2 linked regions of the Stratiformator vulcanicus genome follow. The protein of the gene in region 1 interacts with the protein of each later gene in a pairwise test. Links are inferred from orthologs where the notes say so. Each region holds a gene or a part of one and is shown on either strand. Other genes may lie near its edges. The genes, in order: eno and rpe.

Region 1 (7,165 bases):
CGCTCCCCTATGCGGTTTGCCAAAGCGATCTGATCCTCTTGGGAGAAGCCGCCTTGGAATCGGCGGCGCTCGTCGGGAAACCGTCGATCGAACTGCTGCCGGGCGGGAATGTCCCCTCGAACGATCCCCCGGCTCGGCAGGTCATCGCGGCGCTGATCGAGAGCCTATTGCCGGCCCCGACGCTGAGCGGGACACGCCCGGTTTGCGGGTTGGTTCTTCCCCACAGCGGAACGGCTGACGGAGCCGACTTCCTGACGCATCTGGTCGAGTTGCGAGGATACGTCGCAGAGCAAATTCGCGCCGCCGACGCGGTCGCCCTGGCAACGCTCAGTCAGGAAATGCTGACCGGAGCCGTGCTGACGTTAGGGGCGAACTCCGCCGAATTCGCCGTCATTCATCACGGTCGCCGTGCCGCTCACATTCTAATCGATGTCGGGACCGCCGATATCGATCGGGCGATCGCCGAAGCCGATGACCTGCACATCTACGACACCGCCGGAGTTCGCTTTCGTGACGACGCGAGCGTCGGTCGCTCCAGGGAAAATCTGAGTGGCAGCCTGCTCAATCCTGGCGATGCCCGGGCGAAGCAGATCGAAGCCGCCTACACGCGATGGCTCGACTCGATCATCCTGCAGGCGACTGAGCTAACCGGGAAGACGGTTATGGCCGGCGTGCCGGGGAAACTGCCCCTCGTCTGTGCCGGCGGTCCGACGCAGATTCGCGGGTTCGTTCCGTTTCTCGAATCGCGATTGCGTTCGGCCGACTTACCCTTTGACGTGTCGGAAATCCGCGTCGCGGACGCCGCTTACACGGCCGCCCGCGGAGCATTGGCACATGCGGAACTCACGCGGGCCGAAGCCCAACGCCCGACGGCAAAGGTGGCGTGAACGCGAACGGAGCCTGACCGCGAAGATAATTTCGCGGTCAACTTCCAACTCGGCTCAATCGCTTTCGACGAGGCTCCATTCGGGCAGGTCGGCCGTCTCGTTCGATCGCACTCGCGAACGGGCGAACTTCGGCCCGGCCAGCGTTTCATGAGCCGCGTGAACCTCGTGCGAGGTTCCCGGTGCCAGCGGAACGAACGATGAACGGCTCGGCTTCGCCATTTCGGCATCGCGCCGGGACATTTCGTCGAGCACGATCGGATGCCAGCCCGCGTTCCGTTCTTCGCCGGTGACGTAATTCTCGCGAGCCCATCGCCGCAATCGAAGTTCTCGGATCGGATCGAGCGGACGCCGATCGGCAATTCCAGTTTTTGTCGACATACGATTCCCTTTTCTACTGGTGAAGCTCCGCGAGCGGTGCGCCCGTCGTGCCGCACATGGCGAGTCCGTTATTCTCCCATCGGAAAAGTCAAGGGTGAGCGAAAGCAGAACGATCAGGCGGCTGACGCGTTCCCGGCAATCGGTGCCGGTCGCACCGGATCTGCCGCGTGTTGCCGATAATCGCTGGCGTCCGAAGAATCCGTCTGAGCCGAAGAGCCGATACGAAGCGGTTCGATCCGAGCTATGAGCGCGCGTTGGAGAATCGCATCACCGCTGCATCGCCGCCCTGCCCCGCCAACCGGTTAACGATGCGGGCCGGAGCGTCGATAGCGCCGCAGTCCGCGACGGGTCCACGCGGCGAGGTTCGACGTGGCGGCTTTGACTTCGCCCTCGCTGCGATCGCTGCTGAGGATCAGTCCGAAGACCATCAGCGACGCGGCAATCACGACGGCTGTGCAGCGAATCACGCTTGATTCCGCGATCGGACGCAACAGCATCGCCGCGGTTGATCCGCGGACGACCGAGGTCACCGGCTCATCCATCGGCGAGAACGACGGTTGCGACTTGAGGCGGAGCGACGGGTCGACCGGAATGACCTCTTCACCCTGACGCCCGGCTGCGAACTCGATCCTCGCGATTTGTTCGGCGAAGCCGGGATCATTTCGCAGAGTTCCGGCGATCGACTCGAGACGTTCGACCTGTCGGGCCAACTCGACCAGTTTGAGATGATCGGAGCGGTACGCGGTCGTCAACTCGTCGAGCCGAACGGCCTTTGGTGCCAGATGCACAATCGCCAGCAAGGCTGCGGCAATCGACATGGTGGCCAGCGCGATGCCGTCGATACGAGTCAACGGAAAACGGCGGTGGCGTCGACCCGGGGGAAAAGAAGGGCCATCCATGGCCGACGAGTCACCATCCATGTGACCGACTCAAGGAGCAGTTGTCAGAATTTGTTGTCAGATACGGTTGTCGAAATTAGAGCTGCATTAACAGTTTGGTATGGGGCAGCCGACTCGACGCGGGATGGGTTCTAGCAAGTCAAAAGCGGGTCGGCCATCCCGGTCCATCGGGATGTCGCGCGACCCAGGTCAACGCCTCGGTCAGGCAATCGTGCCGCCGTAATTGGCGTCGGCCCCGAGCAACTCTTCGATTCGCAGAAGTTGGTTGTACTTCGCGATTCGATCGGTCCGGCTCGCCGAGCCGGTCTTGATTTGTCCGGTATTGAGCGCCACGGCAAGATCGGCGATCGTGGTGTCTTCGGTCTCGCCAGAGCGGTGGCTCATGACGGCGGTGTAGCCGTTGCGATAGGCCGTCTGCACGGCTTCGATCGTTTCCGACAGCGTGCCGATCTGATTGACTTTGACCAAAATGCTGTTGGCGACTTCGTCTTCGATGCCTTTTTCCAAGCGTTTCACATTCGTGACGAACAGGTCGTCGCCGACCAGTTGGACTTCGTCGCCGACGGCATCGGTGAGCTTCTTCCAAGTCTCCCAGTCATCTTCCGCACAGGCATCTTCGATCGAGCAGATCGGGTATTTCTCAACCCAGCCTTTGAGCAGGTCAACGACTTCGTCTCCGCCGTAGCTTTTGCCTTCGATCGTGTATTTGCCGTCCGAGTAGTACTCGGTCGCGGCGCAATCGAGGGCGATCTTGATCTGTTCGCCGGGCGTGTAGCCGGCGTTTTCGATCGCCTTGAGAATCACGCCGATCGCTTCTTCGCTGTTGGGCAGATCGGGAGCGAACCCGCCTTCGTCACCGACGGCGGTACTCATCCCCTTGTCAGACAGCACCTTTTTGAGGTGGTGGAAGGTTTCGACGCCGGCCCGCAGGGCCTCGCTGAAATTGTCGAACCCGAGGGGCATCACCATGAATTCCTGCATGTCGATGCCGTTCGACGCGTGCTCCCCGCCGTTGATGATATTCATCATGGGAGCCGGCATCGTGTTGGCGCCGACGCCGCCGAGGTACTTGAACAGCGGCAGGAAACTCGACTTCGCGGCCGCATGGGCTGACGCCAGCGAGCAGGCGAGAATCGAGTTCGCCCCGAGTCGGCTCTTGTTCTCAGTGCCGTCGAGTTCGAGCATCACGCGATCGATTTGCATCTGATCGGTCGCATCGAGATCGACAAGCGCCTCGGCAATTTCTTCGTTGACGTTCTTGACCGCCTGGGAAACGCCTTTTCCCATGAAGCGGCTCTTGTCGCCGTCTCGCAATTCGTGGGCTTCGTGGGCACCGGTGCTGGCGCCGCTCGGGACGGCGGCCCGTCCGACCATGCCATCTTCGAGCACAACGTCGACCTCAACGGTCGGGTTTCCGCGGCTGTCGAGAATCTGTCTGCCATGGACCGAAGCGATCGCCATGCTCATTCCGCAAGCCTTTCACGATAAGCGCTCATCGTCCGATTTTGTCGAACCACGAGTATCGATGCGAATAGAAATAATCAGGCATTATTGAAGTGTCGCGTTCAACTGCCCTGCGGACGTTGCACGGCAGAAATCGTCGGGGTGAGCGACTCCGAAGATCGACACGTTCAGTCCCGACAGATCATCGGGACGGCGAGTTGTTGTATCAATCTCCCGGTGGAGTCTCCATCGACTTCGGGAAAGATTTTTGAAGCAATTGTGAATCCAATTCGGGCAGTTCGACTCATCGCTCGGCGCTGCAAGAGTTAGCGACATCGCAGAAAAATTTTCTTGACCCGCTGAGCTTGTGCAGAAAGTGTCGGCAAGCCGCTGCAGCGATTGATCTTCGACAGTTGTGGCAATTGCGATACGTTGGGAAATGGTTTCGCTCAAACCGCCGGTCGCCGCCGTCTCTGCTTCCCCACGGGGGGTGCGTATAATGTAGACTGGGAGTACTTTGCGACGGATCGCGACGATTCGTAGGACTCGAATACGACACGAACACAGGCGGCTCGAAGCATCGGCTTTGGGCCGAATGACCCATCATGAGCCGGGCCATAGATCAGGACATGCAGCGGTTCAAGGACATCGTCCGGGGCCGCATTCGCAAGGACCTGCGTCGCTACATAACCCATGGGGAACTCTACGGACGCAAGGGCCGTGAGACCGTGAGTATCCCCGTACCGAATGTCGAGACGCCACGGTTCCGTCACGGCAACAAAGGCTCCGGTGGCGTCGGACAGGGGGAAGGCGAAGACGGAACCCCGATCGGTCGCGGCGGCGATCAGGACGGCGACGGCACCGGCCAAGCCGGCAGCGAACCGGGCGGCCACGTGCGCGAGGTTGAGGTGACGCTGGACGAATTGGCCGAGATGCTCGCCGCCGAACTCGCGCTGCCCAACATCGAGCCCAAGGGCAAAGACAGCATCAAGAGCCGTAAGGACAAGTACTCAAGTATCCGCCGCACCGGCCCCGATTCCCTGCGTCACGTGAAACGAACCTACAAGCGAGCGCTCAAGCGGCAGATTGCGGCGGGCGAATTCAATCCGAAGGAGCCGCGGATCATCCCCGTCAGAGGCGACGAAGAATACCGCTCATGGAAACCGGTGCTGGAGCCGCAGGCCAACGCCGCGATCATCTACATGATGGATGTGTCCGGCTCGATGACCGATGAGCAGAAGGAGATCGTGCGGATCGAATCTTTCTGGATCGATACCTGGCTCAAAAAGCAGTACGACGGCGTCGAACGTCGCTACATCGTCCACGATGCCGTCGCCCATGAGGTCGATGAAGACACGTTCTACCGCACGCGCGAATCAGGCGGCACGCGCATCAGCAGTGCCTACAAGGCCTGTAGCATAATCATCGACCGCGACTTCCCGCCGGCCGACTGGAACATCTACTGCTTTCAGTTTTCCGATGGCGATAACTGGGGCGAAGACAACGAAGGCTGCCTGAAAGTACTGACCGACTCGATCCTGCCCCATTGCAACCTGTTCTGCTACGGGCAAGTCGAAAGCCCCTACGGCTCCGGCGACTACATCCGCGAACTCCGGCGCATTAAAGACGAATACGAGCAGATGATCCTATCGGAAATCGACGACAAGGATGCGATCTTCGATTCAATTAAGACGTTTCTGGGAACGGGGCGGTGAGGCGAGCCGGAAGCGTCAGCGCCCGGAGTTGGCTTCAACACGATTCAAACGAAATGAGCCCTTGATGAGCACCGCCATCCAACAGCGATTGACTCCCGAAGACCTGCTCGACATGCAGGACGGGGACCAATACGAACTTGTCGACGGACAACTGGTGGAGCCTGCGATGAGCACCGAGTCGGGTTGGTTAGCTAGCTGGATCGCGTTCGTGTTGACCGGCCATGTCGCCGAAAATGGCCACGCATGGGTCTGCTCAGAGACGGTTCAATATCGCTGCTTCCCCGACGACCCGAATCGTGTACGCAAGCCGGATGTCTCGGTACTGCTGAAATCAACTCGCCCGCAACGACCCGATCGCGAAGGCTTCTGCCTCGAACGCCCCGACATTGCGGTCGAAATTATCTCGCCAAGCGATGCGCTACTCGCGATTAAAGAGAAGCTGGCCGATTATCGTGCGGCGAAGATTCCCCTCATTTGGCTCGTGCATCCGGATGATCTGACGATATGGGTATACCGCGATGCCGCGAAGGAGCCGCAATATCTGGAGATCGACGACCAAGTCGATGGCGGCTCTGTCCTGCCCAACTTTCAAAAGAAGGTCGCGGAACTGTTTCCCCCCGAACTGGTCCAGGAGTTCCGACTAAAGTGAATCCGATTGGCTTTAAGCTAAATTTCTCACGCCCGGGTCGCGGTTCATCCAACTGTTAGCTCTTGACCCTCAACTCTCGACCCTCGACTCGAAATGCCCATCTCCACCCAACGCGAACTCCCCGCCGAAATCCGCTCCTTACAGGATCGGATCGAGGACAAGGCTCGGGAATACGGGCTTGATTTCTTCGAGACCATTTTTGAGATGGTCGACTACGAAGAGATGTCGATGCTCGCCGCCTACGGCGGCTTTCCGATCCGCTATCCGCACTGGAAGTTCGGCGCCGAATACGACGAAATGATGAAGTCGTACTCTTACGGCCTCTCGAAGATTTACGAGATGGTCATTAATACCGACCCGAGCTATGCCTATCTCTTGACCGCGAACGAGATGGCCGATCAGAAGCTCGTGATCGCGCATGTCTACGGTCACGTCGACTTTTTTAAGAACAACTACTGGTTCAGCCGGACTAATCGGCGAATGCTCGATCAGATGGCCAACCATGCCGCGAGGATTGGTCGGTATGTCGATCGCTACGGATTCGAAGAAGTCGAACGGATGATCGACTGCGCGCTTTCGATCGACGACCTGATCGACCCTCACCTTCCGTTCGTTGACCCGAAAGATCGCAAAAAAAGCGACAGCACCCCTGATGGCGACAAAGTCACCCCTCGCCGTTTTGAAGCGAAGGGTTACATGGATTCGTTCATTAATCCGCCCGAAGTGATGGCTTTGGAGGAGAGCGATCAGAAGGAGCGCAGGCGAGCCAGCGAAGAGAGTCGGTCATTTCCGGCCGCGCCTCAGCGGGACGTGCTGTTATTTCTCTTGGAACACTCGTCGCTCAAAGACTGGCAGCGAGACATCTTAAGCATCATTCGTGATGAGGCTTATTATTACGCTCCGCAGGGGCAGACGAAAATCATGAATGAGGGCTGGGCCAGCTATTGGCACACCACCATCATGACGCAATTCGCACTCGATCCTTCGGAGGTCGTCACCTACGCCGACCATCACTCCGGAACGATGGCGACAAGCCCGCAGCGACTCAATCCGTATAAGCTCGGCATCGAACTATTTCGTGACATCGAGGAGCGGTGGGACAAAGGGCAGTTCGGTTTGGAGTGGGAGCAATGCGATGATGTGGATCGGAAGGAAAACTGGAATCTCGATCTCGGGCTGGGTCGGGAAAAGATT
Region 2 (7,082 bases), 1.8 Mb from region 1 along the record:
ACGAGTTGCCTGAAGAATAGAGAGTCGTCGACGACCACAATGCTGGCGACATCGGTCGAGCTGCTACGATTGAACCATTCCGGTGTCGCGCTGGTGACGTAGTGCTGCGCGTCGATGATCTCGGTCGCTTTGCCGTCAACGATTGATGTTCCGAGAATGCCGGGGATGCGGGACGGTCTTTCAATCGAGAACATCACTTCGCGGATGTCCAAGATTTCTCGGACCATCAGGCCCATCGAGCAGTCGCCTTCTGTAAAAACAATGACTGGTTGCGTCGCACTGTCGACAACGGGGTGGGAACCGTTATCCATCGGCAACAGCGGGAGCAACGTGCCCCGATATTGAATGACCGGCCCCTCACCCGTTTGTTCAACGCGATCGACGGGAAACTCTTCGATGCGCGCGACCAGTCCCAAAGGCACTGCCATCGTCCGTCCATGCCCCGGATCGAATAGCAGCAGCGTTGTTATGACGCCGGCTGTATCGGGATTTTCATCGGGCGTCGGTAACGGCTTTCCAACGGTACCGTCGAACGCACCGCTACTGGTCGCGATGCCGGCGACGTCGAGAATCATGATGACTCGACCGTCGCCGAGAATCGTCGTGCCCTGATAAAACGGAAGCTCACGCAACAACCGCCCTAACGGTTTGACCACAATCTCTTCGGTGTCGAAGACTTCGTCGACGGTCAGCCCGAACCTCATGTCATCAATTTGCGCGACGACAATATTGAGACACGTTTGGTCGTCGCTCGTTTCACGACTTTCAAGATCGAGCACCTCGCCGAGATGAACCAGCGGGAGCAAATGCTCCCGGAGCCTCAACACTTTTTTGCCGTTGATTTGCTCAATGCGACTGCTGTCTTCAGCGGAAACGCGAACGAGTTCGACGATTCCCAACTGCGGGATGGCGAAGCATTCGCCACCGCTCTCGACAATTAATGCGGAAATAATCGCTAACGTCAGCGGGATTTTGACGCGAATCGTCGTACCGACGCCGACGATCGAGTTGAGGTCGATTGTTCCGCCGATTTCTTCGATCGCAGTCCGCACGACGTCCATGCCGACACCACGGCCCGACACCGAGCTAATTTTCTCGGCGGTCGAAAACCCGGCGTGGAAGATAAATTGCAGAGCGTCCTGCTCACTCAGGCGTTCTGCATCGGGGAACGTGATCAAGCCGCGATCGACGGCCTTGCGTTTAATCTTTTCCGGATCGATGCCGCCACCGTCGTCGGCGATACTGATGATGACGTGCCCGCCCTCGTGATGAGCTTCGAGCCGAATCGTTCCGCATTCCTGTTTGCCGACGGCGCGGCGGGCCTCCCGCGTTTCGATGCCATGATCCGCCGAGTTGCGGATCATGTGCGTCAGCGGGTCTTTAATCGCATCAAGCACCGTTCGATCGAGTTCCGTCTCCGACCCGCTCATTTGAAGTCGAAGCGACTTCCCGGTGGTTTGCTCCAGATCGCGAATAAGTCGCGGCAGTCGGCTCCAAGCGTTCCCGATCGGCTGCATCCGGGTTTTCATCACCCCTTCCTGCAGGTCGGACGTGACGCGATTCAGATGTGTGATCGGCTTGCCAAACTGTGACTCTTCGTCGGCTCGAGCCAGTTGCAACAATTGATTGCGCGTGAGAACCAATTCACCGACGAGATCCATCAGACCATCGAGGACGTCGACATTCACCCGAATCGACAGATCGGCCGCAGTTCGCCGCCCAGTCTCGGTTGACGACGGATCGGCAGCCGCAGATTGGCTGTCCCACACCGAATCTGAAATCCTTTGGTCGGACGACAGAGAGCCATCGGCCTCGGAGGATTCCTCCAGATCGGCTTGCGAGGCCGCGCAGACGGAGTCGATCGGCGATTCGACGGTGACTTCATCGCCATCGGACTCTGATTCGAGATCGGTTCCCGTGGCCATTGCGTCAAGTTGGGCGAGTAGCCGAGTGTGATCGGTCTGCGGCTCGGAATTGGTCGCTTCGATGCCTTCAAGCAAAGCTTTGATGGCATCAACGGCTTTGAGCACGAGCGAGATCGTCTCACGCGTCACGGGTAATTCCCGCTCCCGCATTTTGCCGAGTACGTTCTCGGTCGAATGCGTGACGGTGCCGAGATTCACCAGCCCGATGAATCCGCAGGTGCCTTTGATCGTGTGAATTGTCCGGAAAATGCTGTCGAGAAGCTCAGCGTTGCCGGTCTCGTGTTCGAGTCGGACGATTTCCTGGTCGAGTCGGGCCAGATTTTCCCAACTTTCTGCCAGGAATTCCTGCAGCAATTCCTCGTCCATGATGCGACGACCTGATCCTGCCGGCTCTTGCCCGTGATCCGAGCAGTCCACCGAGCGTAAATTTGCCGAAATACTCGCGCAATGGATGCCGATGCCACCGGCGAGGAGATGACTCTGACGGTTACATCGACTTTGCGGGTGGCGCAACTTAAGCGTCAGTGACCGGTTTCTGATGTCATACTCAATGCTGTCAGAGGACGTCGGCCCGAAAAGCATCAGTAAATTCGGATTTGTGGATACGTGGTGACCTCACCCCCCGATTCTTGTTCCGCTCTCCGAACGCCATTAGACTCGCACTTGCCCCGGCGATTCTTCCGGGGCCTTGCGGTGCGGGGTTTGTTTCCCGTTACCGGTTTAGTCAGGTCAACGGGGACGGGAGATTCCAGTGGCGGTAAAAGTCGGCATCAACGGATTCGGGCGAATCGGTCGTATCACCTTTCGGGCCATGGCACTGCGTCCGGACGAATTTGAGATCGTTGGTATCAATGATTTGGGCGATCCGAAGTTATTGGGCATGTTGCTGAAGTACGACAGCGTGCAGGGACGATTCCCCGGCACCGTGTCGGTCGAAGGCGACACGCTGATCGTCAATGACGAGCCGATCAAAATTTATTCAGAGCGTAACCCCGCCGAACTCCCTTGGGGTGAGCTCGGATGCGACGTTGCTTTGGAATCAACCGGTATTTTCACGTCGCGGGCGACCGACGCCAAACCGGGCTACGATAGCCACCTCAAAGCGGGCGCCCGCAAGGTTGTGCTTTCCGCCCCGGCGAAAGATGAAGTCGATCTGACCGTCGTGGCTGGCGTGAATGACTCGGAGCTGACCGCAGATCACAAGTGCATCTCGAACGCGAGTTGCACAACCAACTGTCTGGCTCCGATGGTGAAGGTGCTCAACGAAAACTTCGGTTTGGAAGAAGGTCTGATGACCACCATCCACGCTTACACCAACGACCAGCAGGTGCTCGACCTGTTGCACAGCGACCCGCACCGGGCCCGGGCCGCGGCACTGAACATCATCCCGACGACAACCGGGGCGGCCAAAGCGGTCGGTAAGGTTTACCCGGCGGTGAAAGGCAAGCTGACCGGCCTGGCCCTTCGCGTGCCGGTACCGGCGGGAAGCATCACGGACCTTACCGCGACTTTGGGGAAAGACGTCTCTGTCGATGAGATTAACGCCGCCATGAAGTCGGCCGCTGAAGGGCCGCTCAAAGGCATCATGGAGTACACCGAGGACCCGATCGTCTCGAGCGACATCGTGGGCAATCCGCACAGCGTCATCTTCGACGGCGAATGGACGACCCGCATCGGATCGCGGATGGTCAAGGTCATGGGCTGGTACGACAACGAATTCGGCTACTCGAACCGAACCGCCGACCTGATCGCTAAACTCGCCTCGCTGTAGCGATTCGTGACGAACATGAACTGTGCCCCGCTTCGTCGCGATCAGCGATCGAGGCGGGGAAGTTCATTTTCGGCGAAGGCTGAGACGTTGGCTTGCGGTAATAATTGCGTGACGGGTCGTCGCGTTTGACGTCGGCTATTCGACATCGGCTAGACGAATGACGATCGATCGGTGACAATTGACCGATGGATCAGAATCGTATCGGTCCTGCAATACCTCTGTCGCACTTTGAAGGTCAAGCCGGGGATTCCCGAATCGATCCGAGCTGTATGGAACGCAACGAGACAATTCGCCGCTTGAAGCCCGGTCGCCCTGTCATGGGGCCGTCGATGCTGAAATGTGATTTCGGCAATCTTGCCGAAGAGATCAGTCGACTCGAAGATGCCGGCGCGGAGGTGCTGCATCTCGACGTGATGGACGGACATTTCGTCCCGAATCTGTCCTACGGCCCAATGGTGATCGAGCGGATTCGTGAGCGGACCGACCTGCCACTCGATGCCCACCTGATGATTTCCGAGCCGAGTCGCTGGTGGAAGGAATATGCGGATGCGGGTTGCGATGCGATCACTTTTCACATCGAAGCCGAACCCGATCCAACGGCCAACTTGGCCGCGATTCGCGATGCAGGACTTACGGCTGGCCTGGCAATCAATCCGCCCACTTCATTTGATCGAATAGAGCCGTTTGTCGACGCGGCGGATCTCGTTCTGGTAATGAGTGTGAATCCGGGATTCGGAGGCCAGAAATTCATGCCGCAGGTGCTGCCCAAAGTCAGCCGACTTCGTCAGATGGCTGGCGACCGCCTGATTATCTCGATCGACGGCGGAATCGGGACCGAGACAATCAGCAGCGCCGCTTCGGCGGGAGCAGAGCTTTTTGTGGCAGGCAGTTCGATCTTCGATGCAGATGATTACGGTGCGGCGATCAAGGCGTTGACGCATCAAGCCGACATCGCCGAAACAAGTGCAGCCGACGGTCAATGAGACCGATCTGCCGAGCATGAGACGGACCCCATGTGCCAACACTTAGTTTTAATTCGCCCTCCCGCGACTGACTTTGATGATCAGAATCGGATTCAGGGTCGTCTCGATCTTCCGCTGAGCGATCACGGATCAGCGTCTGTGATGGACTGCGTCGAAGCGCTGCGAGATGCGAACCTGAACATGATTCTGTGCGACCCCGGGGAACCCGCCTTCAGCACGGCCCAAGAGATTGGTGACGAACTTGACGTGCCGGTCAAGGCGAAGGAGGAGCTGCGTAATCTCGATCAGGGCTTATGGCAGGGATTGAAGCTCGAAGAGATTCGAAAGAAATACCCGAAGCTGATCCGCCAATGGCAGGAGTCTCCCGAAGCCGTCTGCCCGCCTCAGGGTGAACCCGTCGGAGACGCACTGGAGCGTGTGCGCAAGGTCCTCAAGCGGCCGCTGAAAAAGAGTGGTCGGATCGGCATCGTCGCCGCCGAGCCGCTCGCCTCGTTGATTGCCAGTGTGGCCTGCGGCACAGAGATCGAATTTCGCGGTCCTGTTTGCAGCAGTACCGGCTCGCCGGTTGAACCACTATTTTTGAATGGCCATTCGACGAAACGGCCTGCCGAGCCGGCGGTCGCTGTGGCGAGCCAAGCCGTCCTGACGTCGAACGGTGAACCGCACTCAGATGGCGGCGGCGGTCACGAAGAATCCCGATTCGACGGATCGACTGAGGGGCATCGATTAGCGGAAATGATGCCGGCGGAGGATGATGCGAAATGAGTAACGACGCAGCAGTTCCCAATGGTGCGAGTTCGGCGGCAACAGCGAGTGCGCCGAATCGTCAGAGCGACCGTCCGAAAAAACGCGGCGTCCCCGAAGGCCTGTGGGTCAAGTGTCCGGCCTGCGGGGCCACTGTTTTCCGCAAGCTGATTGACCGACAGTCGGGTCTGTGCCCTGAATGCGGACATCATTTTTACGTTTCCGCTGCCGAACGAATCCGTCAACTATTCGACGAAGACAGCTTCGAGGAATGGTTTACGGAATTGCGGCCACTCGATCCTCTCGAGTTCTCTGACAAGCGGCCTTATGCGGACCGGCTGGTCGAAGAGCAGGCGAAGACTGGTTTATCCGAGGCATGTGTCGCCGGGAAAGGTTATATGCGCGGCCGACCGGTTATCTTTGCCATGACCGACTCTGCTTTCATCATGGGGAGCATGGGTTCGGTCGTGGGCGAAAAGCTGACCCGTTCGATCGAGAAGGCGACGGAGTTGAGGCTGCCACTGGTCATCTTGAGCGGCTCCGGCGGTGGCGCAAGAATGCATGAGGGCATTCTGTCGCTAATGCAAATGGGCAAGGTGTCTGCGGCATTGGCGCGATTTCATGCGGCAGGTGGGTTATTCATTTCGATTTTGACTAACCCGACTATGGGCGGCGTTGCGGCGAGCTTTGCGTCGCTCGGAGACATTATTATCGCTGAGCCCAAAGCGCTCGTCGGTTTCGCGGGGCCTCGCGTGGTCCAGGCAACCGTGAAGGTTCAATTGCCACCCGGGTTTCAGACCAGCGAGTTTCTGCTCGAGCACGGATTTATCGATCGAATTGTCCCCCGGCCGGAACTTCGGACCGAGGTAGCGCGGCTGGTCGACTATTGCGGCTGACCGAAATCTCACTTCGACCTCCTTCCCATGTCTTTTCTAAAACGCCTGTTCGGAAAGAGACCAAAGCGGGTCAATATTAAGCGCCGATTCGATCTCATCGGGCCGATCGGGCAGGGGAGCATGTCGAAAGTCTGGAAAGCTTTCGACAACGAAGTTGGCCGACAGGCTGCCCTCAAAATCCTCGATCGCGAAAAGACGGATCGCTTCGAAGCTCGGTTTGAGCGGCGAGAAAAACCGAGCGAAGGCGAAATTGCGGTATCTCTGTCGCACCCTTTCGTCGTTCGCACTTACGAGCACGGGCTCACCAAGGATGGGGAGGCATTTCTCGCTATGGAATATCTCGAAGGAACGACGTTAGCCGCGCGGGTCGGTGCGGAATCTGAGCCCGATCCGGGCGAGCGCTGCCGATGGTTCATCGAACTCGGACGTGCAATCGAATATCTTCATTCCTGCCGGTACCTGCATCGCGATATCAGCCCTCGAAACTCTTTCATCACTGTCAACGGGCGCATCAAATTACTTGATTTCGGACTGACGATCCCTCTGCAGAAAGAGTTCTGTCGACCGGGTAATCGGACCGGAACTGCCAACTACATGGCTCCTGAACTGATTCGACGTCAACAAACCGACGAACGCGTCGATGTGTTTGCCTACTCGGTGACCTGTTTCGAATTGGCGACGGGGCAGCGTCCCTGGCAACCGGCGAAATCGCTTGATGCCATGATGCATCACATGAATACTCCGCCGAAGTCGATGGTCGAAC

Evidence for each region.
Region 2: the proteins of eno (region 1) and rpe interact in binary tests that used the Escherichia coli proteins (3 or more experiments, as listed by UniProt). The link is inferred for Stratiformator vulcanicus from one-to-one orthologs.

Annotation. Positions count from the first base shown.
Region 1 is NZ_CP036268.1:882,105-889,269, forward strand. What follows is about bases 1,499-4,460. They hold eno (phosphopyruvate hydratase), read right to left. Parts: upstream 3,632-4,460; coding sequence 2,366-3,631; downstream 1,499-2,365. Other genes in these bases: Pan189_RS03230 (hypothetical protein), read right to left, coding at 1,568-2,185; Pan189_RS03240 (DUF444 family protein), read left to right, coding at 4,213-4,460. Outside these bases: Pan189_RS03220 (disk-shape morphogenesis protein volactin), read left to right, coding at 1-887; Pan189_RS03225 (hypothetical protein), read right to left, coding at 942-1,265; more of Pan189_RS03240, read left to right, coding at 4,461-5,322; Pan189_RS03245 (Uma2 family endonuclease), read left to right, coding at 5,387-5,971; Pan189_RS03250 (SpoVR family protein), read left to right, coding at 6,065-7,165. UniProt on the Escherichia coli protein: Catalyzes the reversible conversion of 2-phosphoglycerate (2-PG) into phosphoenolpyruvate (PEP). It is essential for the degradation of carbohydrates via glycolysis.
Region 2 is NZ_CP036268.1:2,721,573-2,728,654, forward strand. Bases 2,944-5,822 are described here. They hold rpe (ribulose-phosphate 3-epimerase), read left to right. Parts: upstream 2,944-3,965; coding sequence 3,966-4,679; downstream 4,680-5,822. Other genes in these bases: gap (type I glyceraldehyde-3-phosphate dehydrogenase), read left to right, coding at 2,944-3,696; Pan189_RS10715 (histidine phosphatase family protein), read left to right, coding at 4,710-5,444; accD (acetyl-CoA carboxylase, carboxyltransferase subunit beta), read left to right, coding at 5,441-5,822. Outside these bases: Pan189_RS10700 (hybrid sensor histidine kinase/response regulator), read right to left, coding at 1-2,291; more of gap, read left to right, coding at 2,677-2,943; more of accD, read left to right, coding at 5,823-6,319; Pan189_RS10725 (serine/threonine protein kinase), read left to right, coding at 6,347-7,082. UniProt on the Escherichia coli protein: Catalyzes the reversible epimerization of D-ribulose 5-phosphate to D-xylulose 5-phosphate.